DNA from 4 places in the Methylomonas stagni genome. Region 1 is predicted to be linked to each of the others. Evidence: riboswitches for the same ligand, from Rfam matches in the RefSeq annotation. Region 1 holds a riboswitch; each other region holds the start of a gene.

Evidence for each region. Region 1 has a riboswitch for cyclic di-GMP ahead of ACP4CD_RS13580 (esterase-like activity of phytase family protein). Riboswitches for the same ligand answer to the same signal wherever they lie in the genome.
Region 2: linked by a shared signal. The riboswitch ahead of ACP4CD_RS09955 (VPLPA-CTERM sorting domain-containing protein) and the one ahead of ACP4CD_RS13580 (esterase-like activity of phytase family protein) in region 1 are both predicted to bind cyclic di-GMP.
Region 3: linked by a shared signal. The riboswitch ahead of ACP4CD_RS08415 (PEP-CTERM sorting domain-containing protein) and the one ahead of ACP4CD_RS13580 (esterase-like activity of phytase family protein) in region 1 are both predicted to bind cyclic di-GMP.
Region 4: linked by a shared signal. The riboswitch ahead of ACP4CD_RS00485 (hypothetical protein) and the one ahead of ACP4CD_RS13580 (esterase-like activity of phytase family protein) in region 1 are both predicted to bind cyclic di-GMP.

Annotation. Positions count from the first base shown of each region.
Region 1 covers NZ_CP189557.1:2,932,742-2,940,644, reverse strand. The annotation lists gene ACP4CD_RS13595 (right-handed parallel beta-helix repeat-containing protein) at 1-885, opposite strand, end outside; gene ACP4CD_RS13590 (hypothetical protein) at 2,078-2,551, opposite strand; gene ACP4CD_RS13585 (hypothetical protein) at 2,943-3,587, shown strand; cyclic di-GMP riboswitch class I at 4,194-4,272, shown strand; gene ACP4CD_RS13580 (esterase-like activity of phytase family protein) at 4,310-5,788, shown strand; gene ACP4CD_RS13575 (hypothetical protein) at 5,915-6,061, opposite strand; gene ACP4CD_RS13570 (hypothetical protein) at 7,642-7,903, shown strand, end outside.
Region 2 covers NZ_CP189557.1:2,158,696-2,166,598, forward strand. The annotation lists gene ACP4CD_RS09950 (hypothetical protein) at 173-1,780, opposite strand; gene ACP4CD_RS09955 (VPLPA-CTERM sorting domain-containing protein) at 1,845-2,606, opposite strand; cyclic di-GMP riboswitch class I at 2,645-2,768, opposite strand; gene arsB (ACR3 family arsenite efflux transporter) at 3,666-4,724, opposite strand; gene ACP4CD_RS09965 (ArsI/CadI family heavy metal resistance metalloenzyme) at 4,749-5,192, opposite strand; gene ACP4CD_RS09970 (arsenate reductase ArsC) at 5,218-5,697, opposite strand; gene ACP4CD_RS09975 (ArsR/SmtB family transcription factor) at 5,724-6,062, opposite strand; gene ACP4CD_RS09980 (hypothetical protein) at 6,287-7,411, shown strand; gene pntB (Re/Si-specific NAD(P)(+) transhydrogenase subunit beta) at 7,607-7,903, opposite strand, start outside.
Region 3 covers NZ_CP189557.1:1,791,370-1,799,272, forward strand. The annotation lists gene ACP4CD_RS08395 (YncE family protein) at 1-1,867, opposite strand, end outside; gene ACP4CD_RS08400 (cohesin domain-containing protein) at 2,065-2,649, opposite strand; gene ACP4CD_RS08405 (hypothetical protein) at 2,683-4,338, opposite strand; gene ACP4CD_RS08410 (VPLPA-CTERM sorting domain-containing protein) at 4,335-5,111, opposite strand; gene ACP4CD_RS08415 (PEP-CTERM sorting domain-containing protein) at 5,208-6,026, opposite strand; cyclic di-GMP riboswitch class I at 6,128-6,204, opposite strand; gene ACP4CD_RS08420 (MlaD family protein) at 6,726-7,718, opposite strand; gene ACP4CD_RS08425 (ABC transporter ATP-binding protein) at 7,715-7,903, opposite strand, start outside.
Region 4 covers NZ_CP189557.1:101,309-109,211, reverse strand. The annotation lists gene ACP4CD_RS00505 (DUF4266 domain-containing protein) at 1-210, opposite strand, end outside; gene ACP4CD_RS00500 (TlpA family protein disulfide reductase) at 216-716, opposite strand; gene ACP4CD_RS00495 (DUF1566 domain-containing protein) at 759-2,657, opposite strand; gene ACP4CD_RS00490 (fused MFS/spermidine synthase) at 2,812-4,380, opposite strand; gene ACP4CD_RS00485 (hypothetical protein) at 4,707-5,711, opposite strand; cyclic di-GMP riboswitch class I at 5,839-5,921, opposite strand; gene ACP4CD_RS00480 (VPLPA-CTERM sorting domain-containing protein) at 5,964-6,743, opposite strand; gene ACP4CD_RS00475 (PEP-CTERM sorting domain-containing protein) at 7,125-7,903, opposite strand, start outside.

The DNA.
Region 1 (7,903 bases):
ATTCTTGGTTGAAGAAATGGCGATTGATTTTGGAGTTACTCCGCTCGGTGGGATAAGCAGTAACTGCTTGTTGTTTTTATCGTAAAACCATTCGCCAGGGAGGTTCAAAAAACCTTCGGCATTTTGTAAATAAAAACGTCGTCCTTCCCCTAAATCGTAATTTGTCGATGATGCAAGTGTGATCTGGTTATTGGTCAAGTCCAACGTCTTCACGCCAACGATTTGGTCGTAATAATCGTTGCCTGGGAAAATATGCACTTGTGAGTCGCTTAAATCCCCGGAAAATGCAGGTAGGGATTGGTAAACCTTAAATTGGGTGCGATCATCTAGCGGGGTTTTTACATAGGCCCATCCGTAATCCGGCCATCTTGCCAACTGCATCCGCGAGTCGTTGACGAAAAGCTCGAAAGCCGGGCCATTGCCCTTGATGCGGCTGTTGTCTTCGGCGGTTATGCTGTCGGCGACTGTGGCGTCCAGAGGGCAACTGAGAATTTGTTCGGGATTTTCGGCGTCGTAAGCTTGACAGCCTGTTAACAGTAGGCCGCCGGTAACCAACGTGGCGCCTTTTTCGCCTAACCAGATAATCTCCTTACCGGCTTCTCCCGAATCGGCATCGGTAAACTCCAATGGTGTTTTCAACTGATAGGTGCCTGCGCCAATATGTACTGTCACCGCTTCTGTCAACTGTCCGGCGGCTTTCAGATCGCGTATGGCTTGTTGCGCTTTGTTAAGAGTCTTGAACGGTCCGGTTTTCGCTGAAACATTGATTGCGGTGGAAGAGCCATCCAGTCTGTCGTCGCCATTTCTCGCCACATACAGGTCTTTGGCAAGTGATACCGAACAGAAACAAAGCGACACTACGCTAAACAATAGTCTTATTGACATAAACTTCTCCTAAAAATCTGATATTGCATTCCAATGTTTCGCCGACCACGGTTTGCAAGCGGTTAAAAATTTGCTGGACAGGGGGATTGGTATTTCCGTCCTTGGACGCGAGGGTACTGGACAATTATTTCAGGACTGGGACATCTTTGTATATAACATACAAGGTCAATATTGCCAACTCTTTGCGCGCTACTAGGTTTTGTGCATCATAGATGCCTGCATGCCGATTCGTCGAACGTTGACAATAAAGCCTTTCTGTGCGGGGAGTGGGAGGATGTGCGTTGATATGGCATGATCCCGATTGAGCAAGCGGTCGTCACATTTCAACAAACAGACGTCTATGTTTAGTACCCAGGTGTTTGTCGCCGATACCCAAGGGTCGATGATGAACAGTAAGCCGCCTGATTTTACAAATCAGACTTCTGATATTAACAGGCAGGCTCGACTGTTTAGCAATCAGGCGGCTTATTTGAATACCGGACGGCCTCTGTTTGATACCGGGCCTTTCAGATTTACAACGCATGCGTGATTTGTCATCGGCGGGTGCTGCCTGCTTGTAATCAATTGCCGGCTGCTTGCCGGAGAGCGCTGAGTGTTCATCGGAGGCATTCCGCTGGTCAAAACAGAACTCTGAGTGTTCATCGTAGCCGGGTGGGTTTTAATAACCGGCGCCTGGGTGTTAACCAGGGGCATCTGCGTATCAAGCGGCGGACCTTGGTTGTTCATCCGAGAGTTCTGGATGTTAGGCATAGTCGCGTGAAAGTGTGTGGAGCATGGAGGCATATTGGGACTAGTCCGCTGAATGTAAATGACATAAGAATTGTGGCAACTAGAGGTCGAATGCTGCTTGTCAACCAAACAGAGGAGAAGCGATCGAGGCAATTTATTCATTAGATCTTGTCGATCGCAGTTGGCAAATTTGCGTAGGGGTTTCTGTCGAATATCGGCTTTTTAACGCGAAGATCGTCAGAGGTGTTAGCGTTTAGCCATCAAACCGGAGTCAGTCTCTTCGGTTTCACCTAGGTTTGTCCATCCGGGTCGAAAGAAATAAGTCGGCTTTGCCGGGGAGTTCCCGGCAAAGCCGCCAAAAATGCGGCTGATAAACCCGGTTCTCAGATACCATCTGTTGCACAGAAGGATGCGCCGCGTGAGGCTTAGCCCGAACCAATTAATTAGGTTTTGGTTATGAACGCTATTTGGCGTTGTTGTCGGATGAAGAGCCTGGTGTCTTGCGGGCAAAGCGTTTACCTAGGCTATCCAGATGTTCGTCCAGGGAGCCGTCCTTACCGGCCAGTTTGGCAGCGTGATAAACATGCAGTGTTTGGGTATAGGCATCGCTGCCTGCCGCTAAAAACGTATCCTCCATTTTTTTCATCAATTGCCTCATGGTCATCATGATCGGTTCCATTTTCCTGACCATTTCGACATCGGCGCGGTATTCGTCCAGATCGAAGGCTCGCGGCAAAATGCCTTCGTTTTGAGTTGCCAATGCCAGGCCTTGATCAACGAAGGCCCGGCTTTTGTCGCCCATCTTGGGTAAGCCCCGGCGGTCTTCTGTCGACAGGTCTATTAAAAAGGGTAGTTGAGCTTGTATATCGGCAAAAGCCTTCAATACAGCTTCTTGTTGTTCGGGGAGTAATTCCCCTTTGATCAATTCTGTAGCCATGGCAACCTCCAAGGGTAAAAGCCGACAAGTGCTTTGCGTTGCAGTCGGAGCAGCAAGGCACCTGCTAGATTAATTTGAGTTTTGGGAGATACGAAAGGTGTTAGATTTTGGCATCAGTAAGTCGTCGATATGGTTTAAAATCGACCTCAATTTAGATTATTCCCTGGACTCGGCTCCGATTATAGTTAGTGTTTAAGTAATTTCTAGCAAACATGAGAAATAATTCGCCTAATAATGCATGTTTCTGCTGGGATTGGCGGCTTTGTCGGGTTATAAGGGGGGCGATCGATTGTTATTCCCTGGATTACCGCGATGTACTTTGGTCTAATGTTGCTTGCTTTACCGACTCCGTAAACTGTGACGCAAGTTTAATCATTCAGGAGTTAAATTCATGCAAGTCGTAAAATCACTTCTGCTGGCCGGCGTTGTTGTGTTGTCCGCAGCCAGCGTATCGGCGGTCCAAGCGAGTACCGTTTTAACGCCGGCTTCGGCAACCGTGATCAACCATTCGGTTGCGGACGGTTCGTTTCAGGACGTTTACAGCTTTGCGATCGACAACGCCTATAGCGCCTACAACTTGTCCGGCGCCTTGAGCTTTCAATCCATACAAACCGTGGTCAGCTTGACTAGCGATTTTGCTTCACCGTTGGTGACGAGTACCACTGGCGTCGCCAGCGCTAGTGTCGAGCTGCTGGATTCGTCCGCTGCTCTCGTTGCGACCGGTTCGTTGAGTTCTTTCTCGAGCCCGTCCGCGCCGACTTTGGTTTCTTTGCCGATCCCCGGTTTCCCGTCGTTCTATCAAGCATTGTTGACGACGTTCAATACCATTACGTTGAACAACGTCCCGGTAATCGGTGCGGGCAATTACTTCTTGAAAGTGCAAGGGTTGGCATTTAATAGCGGTACGTATACCGGTAGCTTGAGCGTATCGCCCATCGTGCCCGCCACTGTACCGTTGCCGGGCGCAGCGTGGGCGTTCCTGACCGGTTTGTTGGGCGTATTGGGTGTGCAACGCCGCCGTTCATTGAAAGCCTAGGCTTACGCATTGCTCTCCTAAAAAGCCGGCGCTAATGCCGGCTTTTTTATGTGCGGCATATTGTCGCTGGTTCACGGATTGAGCTGAGACGTAAGCGCCCGCCGCCAAAAACCAAGCCGCGCAAATCGAATGTGGTCTCGATGTAATCGAGCTTGCAGGCCTACCAAACCAACCTTCGGCAAATGGAGGGGGCATCCGATCATCAAACCCCGGTTGGCGGTCGGCAAAATGACTTTCAAGTCGCCGGAAACCCTCCGCAACCGATGGCTGAACGCCGAAACCTCGATTCCAATGAGGCTATCAACCTAAAAAGAGCAGTTTGGCGATGAAAAATTCCGTTCGTCCTGAGCTTGTCGAAGGGCGCGCGGGATTTTTCATTCACCCGTTTGGCAAGTGTATTGCGAGCCGTCCATGCTTCGACGTTGCTCAGCACGAAAGGCCCGCAATACACACCAACTGCCCTTTTTAGGATCAAACCAATCTTCCGTCAATCGAATACGCCTCGATTTCACCGAGGCCGCCAGAACCGATCAGCGACGAATCAAAGGTAGAGGCGGATGTTGGCTTGTTGTCATCGCTTTGCAATATGTAATTATCAAAATAACTCGATGTTAAAGCCAAACCCATCGCAAGGTGGGGACGGAAAACCACGGGTCCGTTTTGTCGCGATAGCCGAGTTGCCATGCTGAGCAACTCTCACTAAGACACTAACGGAGACCCCGATGTTAACGAAGTCATTATTAGCCGCCGCCATCGCGGCCGCCGCTTTTTCCAACGCTGCCAGTGCGTCGATCGCTTCCGGCGACCTGATCGCCATCGGCAGCTTGTCCGGCAGCGGTGCGGGCTTGAACGCCGATTTATCGGGCTTGACCGGCACCCTGGAAAACGGCGTTGCCGCGAATTATTTGGGCGGCATAGGCTCCGGATTGGCTTATGCCGGCGGCAATATTTTCATCGCCACGCCGGATCGCGGCCCGAATGCGGTCGCGTACAACAGCGGTTTGGACGATACCGCTTCGTACATTTCCAGATTTCAAACCTTGAGTTTGGACTTGAGCACTAACCATTCCGGCACCGGCTTGGCATACAATTTGGCACCTAAATTGGTATCGACCACATTGCTGTCCAGTGCCACCGCTTTAAATTATGGCGCAGGCGTCGGCAAGCAAATCGACGGTGTCACGCCGGTCGGCAATGGCGCGCCGGCTCTGAACGCGGCGAATAACACCTACTATTTCACCGGCAGATCGGATAACTTCGGTTCCGCCAATCCATTGACCGGCATTCCCGACGCTTCGTCCGCCAACGCCAGCAACGCCCGCTTCGATCCGGAAGGCGTTCGCGTTTCCAACGACGGCAAAAGCGTGTTTATTTCCGACGAATACGGTCCTTATGTTTATCAATTCGACCGCGCAACCGGCCAACGCATTCGCGTCTTCAATCTGCCGGCCAATTTGGATGTAGCGAAATTGAGTCCGGTCGGCAAAACCGAAGAAAGCAACACCAGCGGCCGCGTCGATAACAAAGGCATGGAAGGTCTGGCATTGACGCCCGACGGCAAAACCTTGGTCGGCATCATGCAAGCTCCTTTGTTGCAGGACGGCAAAAAGTCCGGCATCGACCGCATCGTGACCATCGACATCGCCACCGGCGCAACCCATGAATATGCCTATCAATTGACCACGGGTTCCGGCGTTAGCGAAATCGTTGCGATCAACGACCACGAGTTTTTGGTGGACGAGCGCGACGGTAGCGGCCTGGGCAATGGCGACAGCGCGGCGGTCAAGCAATTGTTTAAAATCGACCTTAGCGGGGCTACCGACATTTCCGCATTTTCAGGTAGTACCGCCGCTTTACAAGCCACTGCGGTGCCGAAGACGCTGTTCTTGGATGTCGTGAAATCCCTGAATGCCAACGGTATCAGCAGCGACAAGATTCCGGCCAAACTCGAAGGCGTGTCCTTCGGTAGGGACATTACCGATGGCGGCGTGCTGTATCACACCTTGTTCGTCGCCAACGACAACGACTTTTTGCCTAACGTTGCCGGCACCAACCAGTTTTATGTGTTTGCGTTCGCCGATTCCGAGCTTAACTATCAGGCTCAGCAATTCTCGGCCGTGCCGGTACCCGGAGCGGTTTGGTTGTTCGGTAGCGCGTTGATGGGCTTTGTAGGTCGTTCGGTGCGTAAAAACCGCTGCTGATATCAATTATTAACCCGGTATTTAAATACCCGTTGGCTTTGATTTTATCAGAGGGCGTGCCTTCATCTAGGGTTTGGACAGGTTCAGGATGAACGGTCAAGGCCGTAGGGTACGCACCGCGTACTTTTAGAAGCTCATCGTGGTGGCGGAGATCATGCGGTATGCGGTGCGTACCCTACGTTTCCAATACCAATACCAATACCAATGCCATACGAAGCGCTGATCGGGCAAGGGGGTGATCGCTTCGCGCGGAAATTTGTAGATTTTTGACAAGACTGAACTACACTAAAAACCAAGGGACTAGAACGATACAGCGATTCCGTTAACGATCTTTATTTGTCTAGATGACGAGGAGGTTTGCGACAGTGTCTTCAACTTATATTTTGCACCCGGTCGTAAAGACCTTTATTGATTCGTAGAATCAAAATACCGAGAGATACCAACGAACCCCGAAGACTTAAAATCTTCGGGGTTTCGTGTTTTTGGGGGCTGGCGCGGGAGAGATTACCGGTACGATTTCGGTCTCTCGACCCGATCGCGGGTATAGCTGACAGAATTGATAGGCGTATTACGCTTTTGAACCGTTAATCCCACCCATCAAGCGGGATACGGCGCAGCCGATCGTACATAACTGAAGCCGTATCAAGTAACGCTTATTTCATAAGCGGCCTCGTTTAGCAAGCTAAAGGCCATCCTGAATTTCGCAGCTTGGTTACGTCGAATGGTATCTTTTTTCTGATGGTTAATTGGATTCGGCGTCTTGTCGGCCATAAGCCCCATTGTGCCGAAAAGGTGTTCTGCGATACCATGAAGACAGATTTAAGTTGTTAGATTGGATGGCCGGTCGATGTGTATGCAACGTCGAGGAGCGGCTGGTAAGGCTGTATTCCGACAGAGTCCTATTGAAGACTGTAAAGTCCTTGGATGCCTGCTTTTGCGACAATGTTGGGGCCGCCGGGCGCGGCAGTCCAGATGCTTGGTTATCGCGGCGGGAGTAAGTCTTCCAGATAAAGAGGCCGACACTTCGCTGCTTCAGCGTGTAGAACGTGCTGATTGCAAGACCATGTTGCCGCAGTCGCCTGCTCAAGCTCGAACGCTGTTGCTGTTTGATAAGCGAATAACAACAAGTCTGAATGTATAGATGGCTCTCAGTCCAGCATCCACCCAGGGACGCGACACCGAGAACACATGCTAACTTTTTGTAAGGCGCTTATATGCTGTCGTGGTTCATCAATCGCTTACGCATTTAAGTTCAAGATATGTGATTTGAAAAGATGTCCTTTGGAATGGATTGGAGCTACTCATTCTAGCGCTTCAACTTATTCGAATTTTATGTTATAAACTGAAAATTCATTTTCTACAGTTGTTTATTTTAATAAAAAGCTAGGGTGGTTTGATTTCAATCTTGGCCGGTTAGGTTTTATCAACTGGGGCTTAGGGTGAATTATATTCTCACGGAATTCGTGCGTTAGACGAGGGCGTTTTCTGATTGGTATTTGGCTTGATTGTCATGAAGTGTACAAGCGAATCACTCAAGAGTTCATGGCGAAGCTGCGAGATGTTTGTTAATGTATCGGGCTAGTTGGTACGGGATATAAACCGGTACTTTATTTTTGCTGACGGATTTTGATAAGAATACAGTGACAATATAGATAAGCCGTCGGTTACTTGTCAGGGTATTTAGAGCAACCGAGCTTATAAACTACATGCTATTTTAATAGTCGGTTTTACCAGGAATTAAATTTTTTATATGTTGCGCTTCTTTTTATAGCTGGTGGGAGCCTGGTATTGGGTGGCGCGTGCTACATAAAAAATCAATTTTTTAATCATGTGGCGATTTTATGGAGGATTTTATGAAAATGATGGCGCTTAATATTTATGCGGTAAGTCTTTTGTTTTTTGCCATCCCGGCGTGGAGTATAAGCGTGGTGGATGCGGGTCTTGATCCGACGATTACTAACGAATATATTGTCGATGAAAATTTAAGTTCGATGACTTATTTGGATAGTTCGTCATCTCCTCAGACTCAAGGACTCTCTGGGTCGTTTAAGGTTAATTTTGCGCATGCCTATTGGGTTTTCGATGTTGATGATGACATCGCTACACCGGATGCTT
Region 2 (7,903 bases), 770 kb from region 1:
GCGGGCATTCGCACCGGCAACCGGCCTGCTACGAATCGACCGCGTCGCCCCGAAAATGGCAATCGCGTTAAAACCGAAAAAGCGGCCGGGTCAGCCGCGTTGCCGCGACTGCCCCGGTCACTTTTTAAGGCGGTCGTCCCTGACCTGGTTCGGGATTGCCCCTAATCAACCATTACAGTTTGGCATCGCCGTTGTTGTAAATGGTTGGTGCGCGGCAGGCATTAGTCGATGCGGCTGCTGTCGCATGACTGTATGGATTGACCGGACGGCTGGCGTTAAACGCACCGTTGGCTTCGGGAGCAAAGCTGGTCGGTACGGCCAAGAATGCACCTGGAGTAGCGGTAAAGGTGTGGGTGAAACCGGCATTCAGCGCCGCCATCACTTCCGGCGCGCCGGCTGAAGTAATGATCGCGTTGGTCAGTTTTTTCAGGTTGGCGTCGGAAAAGTGGTCGGTCCAATATTGGAAAGTGTTTTCCGCCCAGTCCTTGTATTTGCCGTTGACCACGTTAGCCAGGGTCGGCGCCACGCCATCGACTTTAACAAAACGGAAGTTGCTGGATACGGCGGTCTTTTTCTCCAGAGACTGGATACCGACCGCCCAGCGCACACCGTAGGTGTTATTGAAACCGTTGGCGGCGTTGCTGCCGTCGTTCAGCTCGTCCAAGCAGTTGCCGACCGAACCCGAGGTGTTGTTCTCGTGGATCATCGGATAGCCGTCGCCTTCACTGAAACCCAAGGACACTGCGTCTGCGGCCGGTGAAGTAGCGACTGCCGCTTCGGTGCAAGGATCGTGCAGGAATTTAATGTTGGATTGGGCCTGGGTACCGGAACCGTTTTCGCGGCGGCAGGTGTGCAACAACGAAGAACCCGGCAAATAAGCTGCGGCATTAGCTTGGACCCAATCGTACAAACCGGTGGAACCGGTCACTTTCAATTGATTCCAGTCCGCCCAGCTGCCGGCATGAATCGATGCGATTTGCGCCGAACTCAGGCTAGGCATGCAGGCCTCGGTTTCGGCACCGACCGCGCAGCCCGCCAAGGAACCGTTGGCGATTTGAGCGGCTTGCAATGCAAAATACAGTTTTTTGGTGACCGGCACGCCGAAGGTCACCGCCGAAGCGCTTTTCACGGTCAATTTAGCGACATCGTCGGAAGTCACATTCAGATAGCCGGTTGGGGCGTTGTTTCCGGTAAATTGCCCCGGATCGACGTCGGAAATGCCGAAGTCGGAGATGTGGGTGCTGTATTTGCTAGCATCGGCCAAGTCGTAAGGGCAGGTGATCAAGCCCAGCGTCGAACCGGCGACCGGCAAGGTGTTGGAGGTGCAAGCCGAGCTGATTTTCAAAAACTCGATCGTAGCATTGGCGGTATCGCCGTTGGCTTCGGCGATGATAGGGCTAACGCCGAACGCGGAACCGCCGGCGCTGCGTTTGTAGACCAAGATGTAAGGCTTGTTGGTCGGTACATTGCTGTTGGTAGTAGCGCGGGTGCACAAATAAGCGTTTTGGTCGGAACCGGTCAGGCTGTCTTTGTATTTCCAAACTTTTTTAGTGGTGTCGCAGACTTTATCGGCGGCCGGTACCGATGAATCGGTGATCAGCTTTTCGATAAAGTTGACCGCCGCGGAGGCGCCGGACAGATACAACACGTTGGTTTGGCTGGCGTCGATGATCGGCAGGTTATTGCCGTCGACCGGAATCGGATCATTGATGGTGGCGGCTTGCACACCTGATGCGGCCAGCAAGGCACTGATCGCGGTGCCTAATACTAAGTTTTTCATGGGTAGTTCCTCGAGTTATCAATCGTGAAAACCGGAGCGGCGCCAACGCCGCTCCGAATACCGCTTACGCGGCGGCGTATTTACGGCGGGTCGCGCGCAACATGCCCATCAGGCCGGCGCCGAACATCCAAACCGCGGCCGGCAGCGGCACATTGGCTTGGACCGGAGCGTAGGTCAGCAGATCGCCGGCCAGGGTCCATTTACCGGCGGCCAGAGTGTGAGGCTGAATGCCGTTGTAGTACCAGAAATCGCCGGAGGTGCCGTAGGCTATATTGGCTTGAGCCAAGCTGACTGCGGTGAAGATGGTGTTGAATTGGTTGTGCTGCCCGGTTTTCGGGGTATCGGAGTCGTACACCAACGAACTCAGATTGGCCGCATAGTCGGCTGCGGTAGCACCGGGGTTATCCGCAACTTGTCCACCGTTAATTTCATTCGCGTGATTTTTAATTGCCGTTCCGGTGTTTGCCGACACAGTCAAATTCGTGAATTTGGGGATCTCGACCATACCGGTAATCATCTGCTTGGAACCGTAACCGACGGCAACCGCGAACTTGGTTTGCGAAGCGTCCATACCGCTGGCAAAAGTGTTCCACATATCGTTGTCGGCCAGGTTGTAGCTCAGCGTATAACTGTCGTTGGCGACGTTGGCGATCAGATCGCTCATCAACACGCCCAAATCCAGCGTGAACGTCAAGGTTTGGCTTTTGTCGTATACCGACAAATACGCTTCGACCGTAGCCGCGCTAGTGTTGTTGATAGACGCATTCGCCGCGCCGGTGGCAGCAAACATCGCCGCCGCCAACAAGGCTTTGTTTAAAGATTTCATAATGGTTTCCTTATGTTTAAGATTTAAAAAATACATAAGGTGACAGCCCAGCCGTCTTGGCTTGTCGGCTTCCTACCGCCCGCCGCCATCCCCGGCGACCGACCCAAGCCAAGACCTGAAACTTTCCGTCCCCGCCTCGCGGCGAGTTTGGCTTTTACACGCTTACCTGCTCACTAAACTTCTAACACCTCGAGTGGTGTCGCTATCCCCGCTACCATGTGTCCGTATTGCAACCTACTCCCTACCTTCTTCCTCTTGCCGCTCCCTTCGCTGGTCTTCCCTGTTCCCTGTAATTCCGCATCAACCAAGATCCGCGGCTCCCTGCCATCTCAGTTGCGGCGAATTATTCCAAACAAATCAATAAGTTTCCGTTACAGCTCTGTTAAAGAATCGTGAAATGTATTACATGCGTGATACGCCGAAACATCGCCGAATGCCGCAGCACGTTGTTTTTCAAGGGCGAATCGTTGCCGCCACGGACCGCGTACCTAACAGGCTAAATTGGGCGCATCCGACATGGACTGTCGAATTTGGCGTGCGGCATCGGCCGCCCGCCCAACGATTGGAGGACTTAACATTGGCCGGAAACGAATATCGGCGAGAGGGCAACTGTGCTAATCGTTAGACGCTGTCGCGGGGACCAAGCACTGATGGACTGACTTTGCCCGGCGTTGCAAACGCGCTAACCGCAGTTATCGGCGATTCGCGGCTAAACACTCGGTCGCCGCTAAAACGCCGCCTACCGGAGTTTCCCAAACGGGAAAACTATAGCTTGCAAAGTCAGGATGCCCGTGGCATTGGGAATGGCGTGTTTGTGCTTCCCCGCCGGAGCGGGACCTATTAACCCGGCTCTTGTAATATCGTTCGCCCTGTCGAAGGGCACGCCGGTCCGGGCTTAGACGAGCTCAGCCCGAGAAACACCAGTGAGAAATAGGGCCGGATGTAGAGGGCATGCGGCGGCTGACGCCGAATTGCGAGAAATTGACCGAAACCGAGGTTCCAGGGGGATCGATCGTTCGAAAAAGCCGGTGCTGGCGAGAACGCCGAAGCCTGCCGGGACTAGCGCCCAACAAACCAGCGCTTTTGAATCGCGAACGCGACGTTCACCAAGCCGACCATGACCGGCACTTCGATCAGCGGCCCAATCACCGCCGCGAAAGCTGCGCCGCTGTCGATGCCGAACACCGCCACCGCCACCGCGATCGCCAATTCGAAGTTGTTGCTGGCGGCGGTAAAGGCCAATGTCGTGGTTTGGCCGTAGTCGGCGCCGATCAGTTTGCCCATCGCGAAACTGACCAGAAACATCGCGACGAAATAAATCAGCAGCGGTAACGCGATACGCAACACGTCCAGCGGCAATTGCACGATCAATTCGCCCTTCAACGAGAACATCGTCACGATCGTAAACAGTAACGCGATCAGCGTCAGCGGGCTGATTTTGGGTACGAAGCGCTGCTGGTACCAGTCCTTGCCATTGGCTCTGACCAACAGCCAACGCGTCGCGAAGCCGCCGATAAACGGAATCCCCAGATAAATAAACACGCTTTGGGCAATATCGGCGATCGTCACCGCCACCAAACTGCCCGGCGAACCGAACAGCGGCGGCAACACGGTGACGAACAACCAGGCATAAACCCCGAAAAACAGCACTTGAAACACACTGTTAAAGGCCACTAGCCCGGCGCAGTAGTCGTTATCGCCGCGCGCCAGTTCGTTCCAGACGATCACCATCGCAATGCAACGGGCCAGGCCAATCAGGATCAAGCCGGTCATGTATTCCGGATAGTCGGCTAAAAATCCGATCGCCAAGCCGAACATCAACAGCGGACCGATCAGCCAGTTTTGCACCAGCGACAGCGCCAACACCCGGCCGTTACGAAACACGTCGCCGAGTTCCTCGTAACGCACTTTCGCCAGCGGCGGATACATCATCAGAATCAAACCGATCGCAATCGGGACGTTGGTGGTGCCGACCGAAGCCTGGGTGTTCAGGCGATTCACCTGTTCCGGAAACGCAAAGCCGATGCCCACACCCAGCAACATCGCGAGAAATATCCACAAGGTTAGGAAGCGGTCCAAAAACGACAAGCGCGGCTGCGGGCAGATTGGCAAATTCATCGTGGAAAACCTCGAACTGTTCGATCAGATAGGGCTGCAATTCGACGAAGGACCGCAGCAACTCGCAGCGCTATCGGTCGGCAAATCGGCGTCTTTACCGAATATCGGAATGCTTTTCAACGAATGAAAAGCTTCCCAGGGGACGCCTTGCGGATCGACCGTCCAGTATTTGTCCGACTCGGTGTAGCAGCAGGCGGCCTGTTTTTGCTCGATGACGGGCAACGCCGCTTGTTGCAGCACCTGCTGAATTTCGGTCAAGGCCTGCTCCGATTCGACTTGAATGCCGAGATGATCCACGCCCGCTGCTCGGCCCCGGTTGGAGATCGCGAAGTTGATGCGCGGATCGTCCAGCATCCATTTGGCGTAGTCGTCGTGGACGACGCTGGGTTCGGCTTGGAACAGCGCGCTGTAAAATTCGATGTTCCGTTGCAGATCGTCGACGGCAAGGTGAATATGGAAACGTTTCATAAGGCTGTTTTCTCCGCGAGAGGGATTAAGGTAACAAGGCGCCGATGCGATCCAGTTCGGCCTTGAAGCGCTCGGGATCGTTTTTCAATTCATTCAACGGCAAGTCCAGAAACCGCTCGATTCGGTAACGCACAATGCCGTACACGGTTTCGAAAGCCGCTTTGATTTCCTCCGGGCTGCCCTCGGCATGCGCCGGATCGTCCACGCCCCAATGGCTACGCAAGGCCGGGCCGAGATAAGCAGGACAAGTTTCGTTGGCGGCATTGGCGCAGACGCTGATCACGATATCCGGGGTCACCGGCAAATCGTTCCAGGATTTGCTGAAATAACCGGCCGTGGATATCCCTTTTTCTTCGAGTATCGCCACCGCACCGTCGTTCAACCGGCCGATCGGCCGGCTGCCGGCGCTGATCGCGTGCCAGCCCTCGGGCGCCAATTGATTGAAGATCGCTTCGCCCATCAGCGAGCGGCAGGAGTTGCCGGTGCATAGAAATAAAACGTTCATACGGATGACCATGTTATGGGTTTGATTCAAGACTCGCCGTCGCCGCACGCCATTTGCTCCGGTCCGAAGCAGGCGGTCGGGCTGCCGGCGCAACACTCCTCGGTCAGATACCCGATCAACTCGCGGATCAGGTTCAAATCAGCCCGATAGCGTTGAAAGCGGCCTTCCTGGGTGGCGTCAACCAGCCCGGCATGGGTCAGGGCTTTTAAATGAAACGATAGATTGGTCGGCGGCAAACCCAGTTCTGCGGCGATTTCGCCGGCAACCAAACCTTGCGGCGCGTGTTTAACCAACAACCGGAACACGTCCAAACGCACACCGGAAGCCAGAGATTCGAACAATTTAGCGGCTGATTCCTTATCCATCGATTTAACTATTCAATAATTATTGTATAGTCTAAATATTTTTTCGGGTTTGGCAAGTCGGCACTGAGCAGTGGCTCGAATCGGATACTTGCAATCCTTAAGCACGACTCCGCCAAACGACGGCAAATCCGCGCCGTCGTTCACGGTCATTTATTTTGTGGCGAGTCTATGGAAATTTTTATAATGCGCTGTCCCTTGAATATTCGAGCAATGCCACGGTCACGATGAGCGAAACCCGCACGCTGCAACAAGCCTACCAAACCGCCGTCCGGCCGCCGCGCGACCCCGAGCGCCTAGCCCAAGCACTCAACGACTGGTACCAGCGCTGGCCGACGCACAATTTTCTGCATCCCTGCGTCATCGACGGCAAGGCCGCCCTGGTTTGTCGAGCCGACTTGAGCGTCTCGGCGGCGGACGCTTATCGCGAACTGCTGGCGATCGCCGAGGCGCACGGCGTATACCTGAAAGAAGACCGGCGTTCGTTGGACTTTCCACCGGCTCACGGCAACCGCCGCCGCGAGGTCGGCTTGGTATTGACGTTTTGCATCGGCTTGCTGGGGTGGTCGCGGGCGGTCTGCGCCGACGACTTGCTCGCGCCTCCGCCAAGCCCCGCCGCGCAGTTGGTGGCGCCGCCGGCCGGCGCGATGCAGGCGATCGCCAGCCGAGACGAAGCCAACCATACGTTGATCAAGTTGCGAAGAACCCAACCGCCGAGCGCCGCCGACATCGCCAACGCCTATCAACAGGTCGCGAATCCGCAACCGGCGCCGGCCGACGCGGCAGCCGCGATACTGGATTTTCTGAAAACCGCCTATCGCCCCGAACTTGGCGAACCGGCCAACGTCGCCGCCGATTTCGAGAGCATCGCGGCATACTACGCCCATTATCCGGCGGTCGCGGCACTAATCAGGGATCTGGACCAACAAAAAGTGCTGCTGAAATACCGCAAGAACACCTGGCAGGCGCAAGCCTGGGGCAACCAATACCGGGTCGATAGCGTGACGATTTATTTCGATACCCGACTAGGCGCGCAATTACTGGCCGAACCGGGCTGCGACGCCAACCCGGCCTGCGGCGTATCGCCGGCCGACGCGCTGCTGCACGAACTGCTGCACGCCAAACTGATGCTGTTGGATAGCGGCCATTTCATCGCCGGCGGCGGCATGGCGCAAAATCTTTACCCTTTCGAACACGAGCGGGAAGTCATAGCCGAGGAAAACCGGTTGTACCGGTCCATGAACCAAGAAGATGGTCTTGCCCGACCCTTGCGCCATCGCCATAGCGGCCAATTGGCGGAAGTCAGTTGTCCGGCCTGCGCGCCGCACCAACAGCTCGCCGCCGCGCCCTAAATCAACCCATTCGACTGGGGCAGCGCCTGCCGACTAAGGCGGGAGTAAGCCGCAGACCGTATTTGGCACGGATTGCGGCTCGCATTGAAGAGAAGGAATGACGATAGTCCCGACCGGCACCGGTGCCGGTCGGGACTACTACCGAATGTCGCGCCCGCCCGCCGATCAGCGCGGTCCGGACAGCGGCCGTTCAGATTAAGCCTGCAAGGCTTTCAACAAAGCTTGTAACCGGTCGTTGGCGTCGCCGAACAGCATGCGGGTGTTCTCCAGCACGAACAACGGATTGCCGACGCCGGCGTAGCCCGAGGCCATGCTGCGTTTCATGACGATGGTGGTGCCGCCCTTCCAGCATTCCAGCACCGGCATGCCGGCGATCGGGCTGTTGGGGTCGTTCAAGGCCGACGGATTGACGATGTCGTTGGCGCCGATCACGATAGACACATCGACTTCCGGGAAGTCGTCGTTGATCTCGTCCATTTCCAGCACGATGTC
Region 3 (7,903 bases), 1.1 Mb from region 1:
GAAAGGCGACATTAAATTTTCGAAACGCCGCGTCTTCGTCGAACGAACCGCCATTGGGTTGGACATTGGGACCGGAATTCGGCAAGGCATTGGCATCGTTACCGCCGGTGCGGTCTCCGCGCCAATGCAAGGCACCGTGGTTATCCATGCCCCGCAAGCTTTGGGTGGACATCGGTCCCTTCATAGGCCGAAAATGCGGATTGTATTCATGGCCCAATACGCGGGCGGCCACCTCGGGGGTACTGCGGAACGGGCCGGTATTTTCGCCTTGATCGCCATCCGGATCGCCCAGATCCCAGGCCAAGCTATCGAAGTCGCCGAATACATGGCAACTGGCGCACGCCGAATCACCGTGGCTGGAACTACGCGCCGCATCGTACAGGAAGGGCCGGCCTTCGACGATATGCTTGGGTTCAGGATTGAACATTGCCGCATGCTTGACCTCCCGGCCGCTGACGGCGTCTATTACCGAAATCGAATTATCAAATCGCGTCAACACGTACAACAAGCCTCTCGCTTCGTCGAGCGCCAGTCCGCTGGGCCCGCCGCCGCTGACCGGAATCTGCGCCGCGCTGCTGGGAACGAAACTGTCATTTTCCAATTCCTCGGTGTTGTAACGCGCGATTTCGCTGGTTCCAAACGCGGCTACGTATAGCGTCTTACCGTCGCCGGTAATTGCCATGTCCAGCGGTAGCGCCACGCTGTCGGCGTTTTCCCGATTCGGAATCGGCTCGCAACATTGGCTGTAATCGATATGCTTGTTCAGATGCCGGGGCGCCACGGTGGGATTGCCCCCCAGCACGGTGATGCGATTTTCGCTGAAATGTCCGCGTACGGTTTGACCGTTACTGTAACCGCCGGCACCCTCGAAGCGGTTATGGTTCAACGCTTCGGTGTTGGTCACATAGACTTTGCCACTAGCGGGATTGACCAGCATGTTGAACAACACGGTACCGACACCGCTGTAGACCTTATCCGTCCGCAATACCGGCGGATTGGCGGCGGCGTCGATCGCGAACACGTCGCGGTCGGGCAACGAGAACGGCACCATGTCATCCCATTGTTGCCCCAATTCGTCTAGCCAATGGCTACCGTCGTATTTGACGATCAAGCCCGATTTGGGTTGAGCTTCTCCTGCGTGATTGGTGGCCGGTCCGGGATAAACCCGATTGAATGGCGGCGCGACGCCGCGTTCGACGACAGCATCGTTCAGCGTCATCGTGGCGTTACCGGTGTGAAAGCCGGCGGCGTAAACCGTTTTGCCGTCGGGCGTCACCGCTAGCGCACGCGGCGTGTCGGTGAATAAGGTCAGCACCGTCAAAGGCGGTCCGTTCATCGCGTCGCCTAGCTGTCCGGCATCGAACACCCACACATCGGCTCGGCCCACGCCAGGTACCGACAACTGCGGATCGACGCCGGTATTCTGTCCGCGGTGAGCGCTAGTGACGAAAGCCTTACCGCTGGCAAATACAATGTCACGCGGCTCGTCGCCCACCTGTAGGGTTCGAGTGACACGACCGCCGCCGTTATCATCCAGGCTGACGATACTGATGCTATCCGACAAATGGTTAACCACCCAGACTTCCTTGTCGTTTCTAACTGCCAATGCGACAGGCTCCAAACCCACCGGTACCGACCCGACGGGCGTCAGTCGCTGATCGCCTACTTTAAAAATTTCCAGGCGATTATCCGGCGTATTCAAGGCAAACAACCGGCCTCGGTCTGCCGATAATGCCAACGGTCGTACCTGTCCGCTTTCGAACAACGTGAAATTGCTTTTACTCCCCGCCGAGACCGTGGTCGGTAAGCCTAACGCGCTTATCGAAATAAGACAGTACGCTAGGGCGTAGTTAATTCGTCTAAACATTTTGTTTACCTCGTGTTAGCTTGCATGAAATTGGCGCTCCGTCATGGAGCGCCGAATCACCGCTGGGGAATAGGCCGCGACAGCCTCCGATTTGAACCGTTCGCGGCCAATGCGGCTTGTGAAACGGCTCGGCTTCCGAGCGCAAGGGCTCACCCGCGCGCTCGGAACCGCTATTGACCTTAGCGCCAGAGCCTTCGTTAAGCCGAACGGCGCGATTTGAACAACAAACCCAGGCCAGCCGCCATCAGCACGAAGGCCGGCGGTACAGGTACCGCGGTGACCGTTAGCGGCGTCGTACTAGCGGCTAAGGCGTCGCCGTCCGCGTCGCCCAACGCGTTGACCGCCAAACTAAGCGTCGTATCACCTGCTTGCAGAATGTTGAAATGCAAAACCGCCAACGTGAAATTGTCAGCTTGCCAAGCGTTCAAGTCGGCCGGATCGTCGAGCGATAATTCAAACACATTCAATTTTCCAGCTTCGGCTAAAGCCGCCGATTGCGGATTGACTCCTAGAGCGAACGCATCCAATTGATCGCCTAACCCCGCATCGCCGAAATCGGCCGATACATAGGCGAGGTGTGCCGTATCGAACAAGACGTCGAAATCGTAAGCGCCCAAGGCTGGCGCCGCGCCGTCGCTCAATCCGGATATCGCGACGCCGACGCTAAGTTCGGCCGCGCTTTGCGAGACTGGCAATAGTGAAAGCTCGATCGCGGCGTTCGCGGCGGCGGCGGCCGACAACAACATCGCTCCGGCTAAAATCTGTCTAAACCCATGTGTCATCGAATGGTCTCCTTGAAGTAAGTTGAAAAAAGTTTACTCGAGCGCGCAACGCGGCCGAGTGCAAGATAACGCCAATTTGCGAGCATCCAATACGTTGACGGCGCCGTTGCGATCAATGTCGGCCGGATCGGCGTCCACCACGCGGCGATTGCGTTTAGCGATGACGAAATTGACGTCGGCTTGATCGACATCGCGGTCGCCGTCCAGATCGCCCGCCACCGTGATCGTCTCGCAAACGTCCGGAATGTGATTGGTATTGGTATCGCCGACGCGGCGCTCGGCGACGTCGGCGACGTCGGACCAGCCGTTGGCGTTGCAGTCCGGAAATACCTTCAGGTAGTAAACATCCTGTTCGCCGTTGTAGGTTGCGGTGTAGGCGACGCTAGCGCCGTCGGCACGGGAAACCAGCGTGGTGGCATCGCCGATTTTCAGCGAACCGTGCGGCGAGGCGATCGTCGTATCGAAACTCTGGCTGACGGCTTGATTCTTGGACCAGGTCGAGCCGCCGTCCCACGAGTAGCTGTAATAGAGTTGCGAAACCCGGTAGCTATTGCTGTCGCGAGTGTCGTACCAAACCGCGTCGATACGGCCGTTCGGCGCAACTCCCATCATTCCGAACCAGTTCCAATGATTCGCCGCTGGCGTATCGTCGTTGACCCGAATCGGTGCCGACCAGGTTTCGCCGCCGTCGCTGCTGCGGATAAAGTTAACGTCCAAGTTGTCCGGTCCCGACGGATCGACGGTGGCGAGCACGTACAATTCGCCTTGCCGGGCGCCGATTGCGGAGTTGACCGCCATTTGCACGTCGCCGACCGGCCCGTATTGATTCGGGTTTTGTCTGAACAAAAACAGCGGCGCCAAGCCGCCCATATCGATCTCGCGTACTTCGAACGTCGGCTTTTGGTTCGCATCGCCGGCATTCGTCGATTTGACGAAAATATGCTTGTGCAGATTGCGATCCATGTTTTCTTCGTCGAAGTACGGGTATTCCAAACGCCCGGCCATATATAAGGTACCGTCGCCACCAACCCGCATCGTGCCGAAGGTCGGATTCTCCGGCAGTTCGATCGGCGCTTCGAAACTGGCGGCGCGGTCCAGCGAACGGCTAAAACATTTGCCGTCTAGGCAGTCGCGCCAGTTCAGATAGACGTGCCCGTCTCCGGGGCCGCCGCTACGATCGACCGCTAGCTGTGCCTTATCGCCGCCTTCGCCATGAGCGTGGACCGGCGCCTCCCAACCGCGGCCACCGTCCAGCGATTTAATCACCTGAATGTCTTGAACAAAGGTGTAGGTCGGATCGAAATGCAGACTTTGGAAATAAAAATGGCCGAACGCGTCGACATCCAAGGTCGGATTGCTGCGTCCCTCGCCCGGGGTGATAGCGCCGCTAAAATGCCAACTCGCCCCGCCATCGGCCGAGTAGGCCCAACCGGCTTGACGAAACGACGACGCCACCGAGTCGAATTGCCGCCAAGCCGCGACAAGGTTGGTGGGATCGAGTGGATTGATCGCCAGCGCGGGCTCGTTAGCCGCGTCGCCGACAATATTATTGCCGTCCGAATCGACGTTGATTTGTATGCTGGCGTAGGCACCGAATCGGTGTGGCGCGTTCGCCGCGACCGCATTCGAGCCGGCCGCCGCGATCCACGCCGCGCTACTTAACCACGCCATCGCGGAAACGCGCGTCATAGATGGCGCCTCCGCATGCCAATGCGCGCCAAACCGCCCAAACCTGAAACAAATAGCCAAATCGAGGCCGGAACCGGTACCACCGAAGTATGCAAACTGATATTTCCGACGATAGCATCGCGGGTGCCGAACAAATGGTCATAGCCTTCGCCCAAACCCAGTTCGCCGCTCAAATCCAGCGAACCGTCGTGAATATCCAGCACGACATTGAACAAATTATAGGATTGGGAGCGAAACGACACATGATTGTACAAGGACCATGCGGAACGGCCGGATGCGCCATCCATATTGGCGGCGTCGTATTCCAGCGCGTAGTCGCCGGATAAAATGCGATTGAATTCTGATCCTGTATCGACCCGGAACCGAAACACGCCGGATAAACCAATGACGCCGGTAACGGTCGAGGCGAAATTGGCCGGATCGAATTCGATCGTGGTCGGTTTTGCGTGGCGCCCGGTCAGATTGGCGACATGCGTGCCGTTCACTGAAAACGTCAGGTTCTTAGCCGGAATTTCGGCGACGCCCGGCACGATATGATCTTCGAGAATTTGCGTGGCGGTGCGGCTATTCGCGGCCGGGGCGTCGAAAAATTCCTCCAAGTACATCGAAGGCGCGGCGGTCGCGTCAATCGCGATTGCGTCGGCGAGCGCGTCTCGATCGAGATTCACCACCATGGTACCGCCGGAAACCGTGGCGGCGGAAACAGGCGGCGATAACGCGGCCAGCAGTGCCGCGGCAACGAGCGCGCGCGACCCTATCATTTGAATATGCATAAATTTGCCAGAGGAAGTCATTTCCGTTGAGAGCCGATGCGCAAAATACCCGAACGACTTAGTCGTCCGGATATTCGGCCGGGTCAAGGTTGCCGGTTACGCGGCGATCGGTGCCGACTTGCGACGCCGCGATGCCAGCACGCCGAACAGACCGCTACCGAACAACCACGCGGCGGCCGGCAATGGAACGGCGGCGGGAACCGGCGAAATCAGACTGAAGGTGCCGGCCATGCCGGCGGAATTGGAACCGTCGCCACCGAATAAAAAGGCCGATGTGTTGGGCGACCACCAGAGCTCGCCGGTAAAGGCCAGGCTATCGCCGTCGGTGGTAATACTGATATTACGGGTGTCGAAGGTATTGGAAGCAAAACTGACGTTGTTGGTTAAGGTCCAACCGGTGTTGGTGCCGTTGTTTCGCGCGGCGATATAAGAGAATTTGTAGTCGCCGGACAGCAGCGTGCCGGTAAAGCTACCGCGCGTCATATACACGCCATCCAAACCGACCTGACCGCTCGCGGTCAAGCTGGAGGCGTTCAGCAGATGGTCTTGATCGGACGCCCAAGTCAACGTCGTCGCTTGATTACTGCGCCCGCTGCCGCCGATATAACCGGTCGGTATCCCGGTGCCCGCCAAACTGCTTGGATTCACGTCGTAACTTAATATGTTCGGCGCCGGATAGGTATTCGTCGGAGTCGCGACCATATCGTTCGCGGTCAAGGTGTCGGCCACCGCCTTATCGAAAAAATTGGCGACGTAGTAAGAGGTAATCGAACCTTCTCCCAAGTTCAAGCCGGCCAATAAGTCGTTTGGGTCGTTGAATGCGATATTGAACACACCGCCGTTCAAGGTACCGGCGTTGGCTAGATTGGTCGCCGCAAGCGCCGCCGCGGCAAACCAGGTTTTTCCTAAGGTCATTTTTTTGATCCATGAAATTGCATATTTAATTCCTATAGGCTTGAAAGATAGATTTTCGGTAGCCGATTCGAACGCTTCGAACCGACGCTTACTCTCGTTCGAGAGGCAACCCGGCTGTCTTGAACCAAGACCCAAGGCTTTCCGGCTCCGTCTTGCGGCGGATGTGGCAAATTTACCGTCGATACCGCACCTTAAACTCGGCTCGACTCTCGCGGCCTATCCTGATCCGCTCTTGCCGGCACGCTGTCCAGAAGCTGATTCCGAAAGTAATTTCCGGTGCGGCGAACAGACTCAAGCAGTTAGTGTGCCAGCCATACCTCGCTAAAACCGGGAAACGGTGACCGGCTGTCGGTGGCGCTATTGGAGTCCAGAACCGAGTCATCACTGCTAAAACCGGGGTACACAGAGAATCTGAACATCGTCGACTGCGGTCGACGGGGCGCATGAAAAGCAAACGGACAAACCCATTCGCCTATTTTTTGCTGAGTGATTTCACTCAATTAATCTCAACTATAGATAAGCTAAGTTATTGAAACAAAATTAAAATTAATATTCCTACCGCAAATGCCCAATGCACTTCGCGGCGTATAACATAATTTATTAAATTTAAGATTAATTGATGCCTAAAACCGGACTGACGCCGGAAAACATCGTTTCAGCGGGACCGGCGAAACGAGGGTGCCGCAAAGAGTGGGAAAGTTATTTGCCGTAAATCAAGGCTTGCGGCTGGCGTTCCAGCCCCTCGGCCAAGTCTTTGAGCGAACGCGAGGCGTTGCGCACTTCCAGCAAGGCCTGGTTCAGCGGCGCATCGGCGTCGGCCAGCGTCTCGACCGCATTCAGCGCGTGCCGCGATTCCTGCAGAACCTGGGTCGCGGCGGCCAGGCTTTGTTCGGCGGCGCGCAACACCGGCAGCAATTCCCGGTTGAAATCCCGCAGCGTGGCGCGGGTGTCGGTTAGCGCGCCGTTGGCGTTGCTCAGCAAGGGTTCGGTTTGCCGGTTCAGCGTCGCCATCAACTTTTGGGTTTCCTGTAAGGACTTCGCCAAGGCGGTCATCGATTGCCTGGTGTTATCCGACTGCAACAGATTGCGGATTTCGGTCAAGGTATCGGACAGATTTTTCAGGGTTTCCTCGACCGGCAATTGCTTGGCCCGATTGATGATTTCGTCGGCGGTGTTGCGGATTTCGTCGACCGTAGTCGGCACGCTGGGCAATTCCGGCAAATTTTTATAATCCAGTTTGACCAGATTGATCGGCTTGTCGCTGTAGAAATTCAAATCGACATACAGCAAGCCGGTCAGCAAGCTCTGGGTTTCCAATCGCGCCTTCAAGCCGGCTTCTATCATCCGTTGCGCTGCTTCCTGTTGCTGCTTTTTGGTGTGGCCGTGGCTCTCTTCGCCCGAGGTATTGCGCAGCAAGGCCGGGTCGATTTCAATGACCACCGGTTTGTAGATTCGGTCGGTGTCGGTTTCCATCACCAACGAAATCTCGCTAACGTTGCCGATCTGCACGCCCTGCAGCTTAACCGGCGCGCCGACGTTCAAGCCGTTCAAGGCCGAGTCGAAGAAGATCACGAAGCGATTTTTGTCCTTAAAATAATCGCCGCCGCCGAAAATCATCACGCCCATCGTCAACAAAGTCAGCGCACCGGTCAAAAACAAACCGATCGCCAATGGATTGGCTTGCTTGCTCACAGGCTACTCCGATTACGGCCACCGGCTTGCCGGGATACCGAGGCATCGCCGCGCGTCAGGAAACGCACGATATTGGGATCTTTGGATTCCGCCAACAATTGCTTGGGCGGACCGCCGGCAATCATCGTATGGGTTTCGGCATCGAGAAACACCGAATTGTTGCCGATCAGGAAAATACTATCCAA
Region 4 (7,903 bases), 2.2 Mb from region 1:
GCCTCCCGATCCTGAACGGCCGCCTTGCGCGGCTTCCCTGCTGGTAAAGATATGGTCGCGGATGTGATTCAGATTGGGGTTCGGGTCCAACGACATAATGTCCTTGGCCATCACTCCTCGTTCCCACGGCGCCACGTCCGCACAAGCTTGGCAGCCCAGCCACGCTAGGGCCAGGTACGCCGCCCGCTTTAATTTCCGCTGCTTATCCATGAATACTACTCCGCCAACAAACCGGCAATCTTTTCCGAGAGCGCCGTTTGATCCTCTTCCCTAAATCCCAAATGTACATAACGAATCTTGCCGGTTTTATCGACCAGATAGGACGACGGCATGGCCTTGACTTGAAACGCACTCGGACAAGCGCCTTCCGCATCGAAGGCAATCGGATAGCTCACCGGATGCTGCTCGATAAATTGCCGCGCTTGTTCGGTGTCTTCATCGACATTGATCGCCACAATTTGCAACCCTCGTTGCTGAGATTGACTGAATAAGCGATCGAAAAACGGCATCGACTTCAAGCAGGGTCCGCACCAAGTCGCCCAAAAATCGACCAACACCACTTTGCCGCGGTAGGCGGAAAAATCCAACGGTTCCTTGCCGGCAAAGCTCGCCGCGCAGGACGGTAGCGCTTGCCCTACTTCTGCGCCAACCGCGTTTAGCGACAGCGCGATGCCCAACACAAAAATCAACACGGACGAACAATAGCTCTTATTCATAAATTACAACAATGCCCAACAAGCCTTAGCGAAAGTTAACGTTTAATTTGCGTCGCGAACCAAGCGAACGTAATGTGCGGACGTTTTGGCGTTCAAGACATAACCGCCGTCCTCGAACGACACCCCCCACGCGTTGCCGTCGGACGAATCGGAATTGGACCAATAATCCGCCGTTTGGCTATTCGGATAAAAATCGTAGTCGATCAGGCGCGTGACCCGCGCCGATGCATCGTCGGTTCGGGCGCCGACTAGGCTGAGCAATTCCTCGGCGGTCGGCAAGCGCCAATCGAAGCCACCGCACAAACCTTGGGCGTTCACCGATTGCACATAGGCCTGGGCTTCGCTCCAGGTGTACACGTTATCCTTGTCGCGTAATCCACCATCATCGCTTTTTACCTCCCAAATCAGGCCGCTGCTGTTATCCTTGACGCAAGACCAACTGGCGCTACTGGCAATCGCCGCCACGCCGTTCGTATTCAATTTGGTCAAACCGACCAGGCTTGGGCTGGCGCTGACCTCGCAAGACAACGGCGCGGTCGTCAGACTAAAGCCCACGGTCTGATTGCCGTCCAAATTTAGCGGATTGCCATCAAGAGCCAGACTCCATGCCTTGCCGTGACGGCCCGACAACACGCCGACACCGGCGGAAACGGCGACCGAGAAGGTTTTGGTTTCGCCTATCCCCCAAGTATTGGCCACCGTGGGCGAAATGGCGCCTATCGTCAAATTGCCGGTCGCTGAACCTGGCGACAAGCTTACATTGTTCAACACGACGCTGCTGTCGTTGCGGATATCCCATTTCACGGTACGCCCGCCCCCCTGAGCGATCTGGCTACCATCGACCACTGCGGCGTTGTTTTCGAAATAACGACGCACCAACACCAAATGGATATTCGGATTTGGCGTTTGCAAACTGAAACCGATTTGCTGACTATTATCCAACGTCAACGCTGTACCGCCGCCGTAACTCAAATTCCAGTTTAACGCATGACTTCCGCCTAAATCGTCGGCGGGAGCGGTCACCGTCACCGAAAAGGTCTTACTTTCGCCGCTCGCCCAACTGGCGACCGACGCCGGCGAGATCGCCGCGACCTGCAAGTTGCCGGTCGCGGCACCCGCCGCGAGCACGACGCTGTCGAGCGAGGTGTTGCTATTATTTTTCACAACCCAATTCAGCACCTTAGACGTGCCTTGAGTGATCGAATCGCCGGCATGGTAAGTGTCTGACGCGTCGCTACCGTAATACGCGCTCAGCAACGAAACGCTGACGATGGGCGCCACCGAAAGTTGCGCTGACAATCCGCTGTCGTTGCCGGTGATCGGTAAACTCTGGCCGCTGTCGTAACTGAAGGTCCAAGCCTGTTGATAGCTACCGGCCGGTATCGTCGCCGGGGCTATCGCGCTCACCGAAAAGTCCTTGGTAACGCCGTTCGCCCAATCATCGGTACTCTCCGGCTGAATTGTTGTATAGGTCAGACCACCGGTGCCATTCCCAGCGACCAACGCAATTTTACAAGAACTGATGCCGCCTTCCCTCGCGCACAAGGTGTAGCCGCTGTCGTTGCGCACGCTCCAAGTCAACACCTGGGTCTGACCGGCGGCTATCGCCTGATTGGCGTTAAAATTTTGCGAAACCAGGGTCAAACCCGGCGCATTCGGCACGACCGTGACGCTGACGACCGCGTACGCCTTGGGCTTGGCTTTGTCGGTGACGGTCAACATGAATTTCAGCGTCCCGGTAACCGACGGACTAACGAAACTAGCGGACGCGCGATTGGCGTTACGCAACTTGACTTTCTTGCCGCTGATCTGCCGCCATTGCCAGCGCTTGACGGCCTTGGTCACATCCGATGCGCTGCCGCTCAGCGTGACGGTCGCGTTGTAGAGCACGGTCTGATTCGAACCCGCACTGGCGGACAGAACGGCCCAACAGTTCTTCACGGGCCCCACCATCAAAAACACAGCGAGCCAGATTAAGCGAAACCAAACTTTACCAGTCAAAAATCGATTCATAGTCACCACGGCCAAGCTTACTTTATGCTATCGAAGCGTCATTCCTGCGGACGATTCGGCGAGATCAAACGGTTATTCGGTATTAAAGCAACAATAATTCGGGTGCGATTCGTTCCATGAAAATTTTCCGGTAGCTCTCGGCCTTCCTGACCTGCATGCTTTCCATCGGATTATAATCGTCGGTAATCAGAATACTGTCGGCATCGGTCATCGCATATTCGTGCTCCGACAACCATTGAATCGGCCGAGCGAGTTCCGGCTTATTGCGATCGAATTCGATGCCCCCACGAGAGGCCAGAAAAATAAAATCGGTGAATTCGCCTTTTTCGGTGGTGAAAACGCGAATATTCGGGAACAGACTGGCCAACGTTTTATAAACCGAGGTCACCGCGTTCGCGCCTTCGCCTTGCGTGAAGCCGACGTAGTTCAGCGCCAGAATACCCTGCTCGTTCAACATCGCTCTCAAGCCGCTCAACATCTCTACCGTCAGCATATGTGTCGGCTCTGAACCGCCGGTAAAACAGTCGTGGATGATGAAGTCGTAGCGCTTATTGAGCTTTTTGACTTCGTAACGCGCATCGCCCACCAAAAATTCGCCGGTCGGCTGAAAATTGAAATACTGCTTCGCGGCATCCGCGACTACCGGATCGATTTCTATCGTATCCGTCGTCAGCCCCTTAGCTTTTAAATCGCGAGCAACATGGCCGCCGCCCAAACCGATCAGCAAGGCTTGATTGGCCTCGGGTCTGAACAACGGCGGCACCAAACCCAATATCACCTGATACCCCAGCAAACTGCGACCTTGGGCTTTTTCGACCGCACTCAGCACCGAAGAATCGGACAACAGCAAGCGAAAGCCCTTGCGCTCGTCGTCGACGACTCTAACCCAGCCGTAGATGCTTTCCTGTTCGTGCAACACTTTAAATCCGCCGACCGATTTGACGGTCTTGGCATAGCCGTTCGCCGCCAACGTACAAGTCAGCGCGGCCACCAATACCACCGAAAACGTCGCCCCACCCGTTGACGGCGCCGGCCTGTCGAAAACCAGTAAACCGATCACCACCACTAATAACGCCAGACTCAAGCTGAACACGATCGCGCGGGTACCGAATTCCGGCAATAAATAGAAAGCCAGCAACAGAGTGCCGATCACGCTGCCGACGGTGCTGACCGCATACACCGAACCGACTGCCCGGCCTACACCCCGCAAGTCGCGAGTGGCCATTTTGATAACGTAAGGCCCGACCATCGCCAACGAAGTCAGCGGCAGCGTAAACAATAACAACGCACTGACAAACGCGCCGCCGCGTATTCCCAGCGGATTAGTCCACGTCATTACCGGACCGCCGAGAAACGGAATCAGCGCCGTTGTTACCGAAGCCAGCGCCAAAATATGCGCCAGCCGCAAGGCCGGATAATGATCGGACAAATAGCCGCCCAGGTAATACCCGATCGCCAACGCGATCATCGTCACCGAAATCAGTGCGGTCCAAACGTATAAACTGACCCCATAAAACGGCGCGATAATGCGCGTACCCAGCAGTTCCAATATCATCACCGCGCCGCCGCTAAGCGTCACCAGGGCAAACAACGCGGCGGTGCTCAATGCGCCGCTCCGCGCTTTAGAATCGGTTAAACCGTTTTCAGACATGACTGACCAAACTTTGAGTAAGAAGTAAAAACCTATTGATCGCCGCGAACGTCCTAACAAGTACTCGATCGGTAATCGGGCCGGGCATTATAAGCGCGAAAAACCAAATCGTCCGTTGCCGGCATCGAATCGACAGTATGCCGGCGACTAAAGAAAAACGCCTCGGCCATCGAATATCATTTAAAGCGGCATCCTTAAGCGTCACAAACCGGCCCGATGGCATCAAAACAAAAACGAGCGCTTGCCCCAATCCCTGGGGCGAGCGCTCGCGAATGGTTGGCATCCCGCCAATGCGTTATCGAAGCAAGCCGATAACCTTCCTTGAATTAAGCGCTACGCGCGCGGCGTTTCATGCCCAGGAAACCCATCAATGCGCTACCGAACAACCAAACCGCACCAGGAACCGGAACGGTGGTTACGCTGAAGTTGCTGATAGTCAAACCGCGGGCCAAACGGTCGGCTGTGTAGGCTGCCGCGTACTGGCTACCGGCGGTGGCGCCGCCGTTGACGATGTCGTTGAACAACTGGGTGTAATCCGCGACATTGGCGCCGCCGATTGCCAGGGTATAGACGCCGGCGTGCAAAAAGCCATTCCAAGACACGCTGTTATCCACCGTACCGTCGGCCGCTAAAACGCCAGTAGTTCCGCCTGATGAGTTGGTGAAGCTGGAACCCGCCGCGGCGTCCGCACCCGATTTGCCGGTATAGGTAATCGTTGCGATCTTAGCAGTATCTAAATTACCCAAATAGTTCGGGCCATGGGTATCGGTCGCGCCGGCAGTGCCATTGTTGCCTGTGGTAATACTGCCGTTGGTATCGAACACGCCCCACAAACCGGTAGGGTTAGCGGCTGTGCCGGCCGCCGCGCCACCGCGAACGTCATTGACACCCGCGAACGGCGACCAAGAAGCAAAATCAGGCGCTCCCGCCAAATAGGCGGCGGTATCGGGATCAGCCGCGGTTGAAGCGACATCGCCCACGCCGTCGTGCGAGGAAGCTGGAACCACGCCGTTGTACAACGAGAAGCCTGGGTTCAAGGTGCTTGCACCATTGGCATTGGTTGTACCGGTAATGGTGAAGCTAACATTCGCGTCTTTTTCCAGAATGAAATAACGGAAGCGGATGTCGTGAGTATTACCCAAGGAATCCGGGTTCAAACCGGCCAGATAACCGCCGTTGCTGGATACGGTGGGTGTAAAGTTTGCCGCAGCGCCATAGGTACTTGTCGCGCCTTGGGTGTTACCTGTCAACGGATCGTAAGTGCCCGCGCCCCAGTACAAAGCGGAACCGTAACCCACGTGCGCCATCGCTTGACCGGACATTAATGCCATACCGCCAACTAACGTTAAAACCGAAGCTTTTAAAGTCATTTTTTTCATAGTTATTTTTACCGTAATAATTATTATCCCTCTGACAGACCTTGAATTCGCAGTGAACCCCAAATCCGTCCCTTACATCGATTGCAACCCGGCCGTCCCTTCCCCCTAAGAGGACCCGTGGCTTTCCGGCTTCGCCTCGCGGCGAATGTGGCGAACCATCCCTGGCAAAACGTCCTGTTTTCTCCTCATTTCCCAAAACGAAAGTCAACCTTTGGCGCTATTGCGTTTCCTTGCCGTTGCCGTCAAACCCGCCAAGACCGGAGCGAACAACCATACTGCCGCCGGCAAAGGCACCGCCGTCACGCTTAAGGAAATCTGGCCGTCCAAACCCTCCAGCGCGGTTGCAGCGTCATAAACCGTTCCGCCGCCGGCCGCGATCGTATAATCGCCGGCGCCCAACAGATAATTCACCAGCGACACCGAATTGCCTCCCGCAGGACCCACGTGAGTCAGATATTGAATCACCGCCCATTCGCCGCTGTTATTGGCCATGCTCCAGGAATCCAGCGCATCGAACTGGCCGCGATATTCGACGTGCTCGGTATCGCGAAACGGCGACAACACCCCGTTATCCACCGGCGAAGCCAACTTGACGACATGCGGCGTTGGTGTGGAAACCAATACTTTAGGGTTCAACGGGTCTACCGTCGTATCGTCGTGCGCTTCAGCCGCGAAAAGCCCCGAATACAAACTGAATGCCGGATTCAACGCATCTGTTCCACTGATATCGCTAAAAGTGATGGTCACTAACGAAGATTGGTCCAGATGAAATTTAAAAAATGTCCCGCCGGCCAACGAATGACTATCGCCCAACACCGCCTCGGTACCGTTATGCCAACCGAAATTGGTAAACGTTCCACCATTGATGCCACCCGGCGACGAAATCGGATCGCTTAAATCCGCGTAATCGACATGCGCCTGCGCCTGTCCGGACAAACCGCACAGCGACACGACAGCTAGCGCCGCCCAATTAAACCTATTCATATTCAACATAAATCCCCCAAGTAAAAAGATCCAACGTCCGTGCCGATGAAAACCAACTTTCATCAATCGTCCGACAACACAATAGCCAATCCAAAAATCTTTTCTATACTTCGTCGGCTAAGCTAGCCTGTACGGATGCAAGTCGTATGCCATGCATTTTTCCCGCATAGAGCCTGGGGAAGACACAGGTAAAATAATTAAACTATGTTATTTACAATAATAATATCGGCAAATCGCACAACTTTCCTTCCTCGACAAGCTCCCGCTCAAGAACAGCTTTCATAGGCAAAAAAAACGGCCCTTTCGGGCCGTTCACAACCGATAACACATCCTTGTGTCTTTTATTCATCGGTTACATATCGAGCTTTCCGAGTCGGAAATTTAGGCAAATAATACTTTGCGGCGATTCAAACCCACGAATCCAGCCAAGACAGTACCGAACAACCAAACAGCACCCGGCACCGGCACGGCGGCTGCGGTAGCAACAGCCGAGAACTCCAAATGACCATGCAGATTTGACAGACTAAAATCGGCTGGATTCACCGCGCCGGAAGCCCCAATTGTGTAATTGCCGGCACCCAGAATTAAGGTCAGAGTCTCTATAGTCTCGCTGGCGGAAGTACCGGCACCGCCAGCCGGGTTATTGTCGTTCACGGCTTGTCGAAACTCGATATTACCCCAGTCGCCCGAGACATTAGCTTGCCCCCAGTTCGCCAAGGCATTGAATTGACCGACATAGTTGGTAGCCCCCATCGTCGCGAAACTGGTATCGCGAAATGAAGAAGCGATACCCTGAGCATCGACCGGCGCATTCGCCGAGTCGAGAGCGTCCTGAACCTTGGTGCTATTTGCCAAACCGGTCTTCGGATTCAACTTCTCATTGGCATCGTCGTGCGCTTGGTAGTTCAGTACACCGTTATATAAGGTAAAGGCCGAATCGATGTAGTTACCGGTACCATCATCGACAGTCCAGGAAATCGTCACCTTCGATTCCTGATCCAGGCGGAAGTTAAAAAAGTCGACTTTGTGACTATCGCCGAGCAGCGCCGTCGTACCGTTGTACCAACCATAAGACGTCACATCGTCCACATCTACCGTCGCCGAACTAGCAGCGGATGAATAATTGACGTTGGTAAAGCTGCCAACCCCGGTATAGGCCT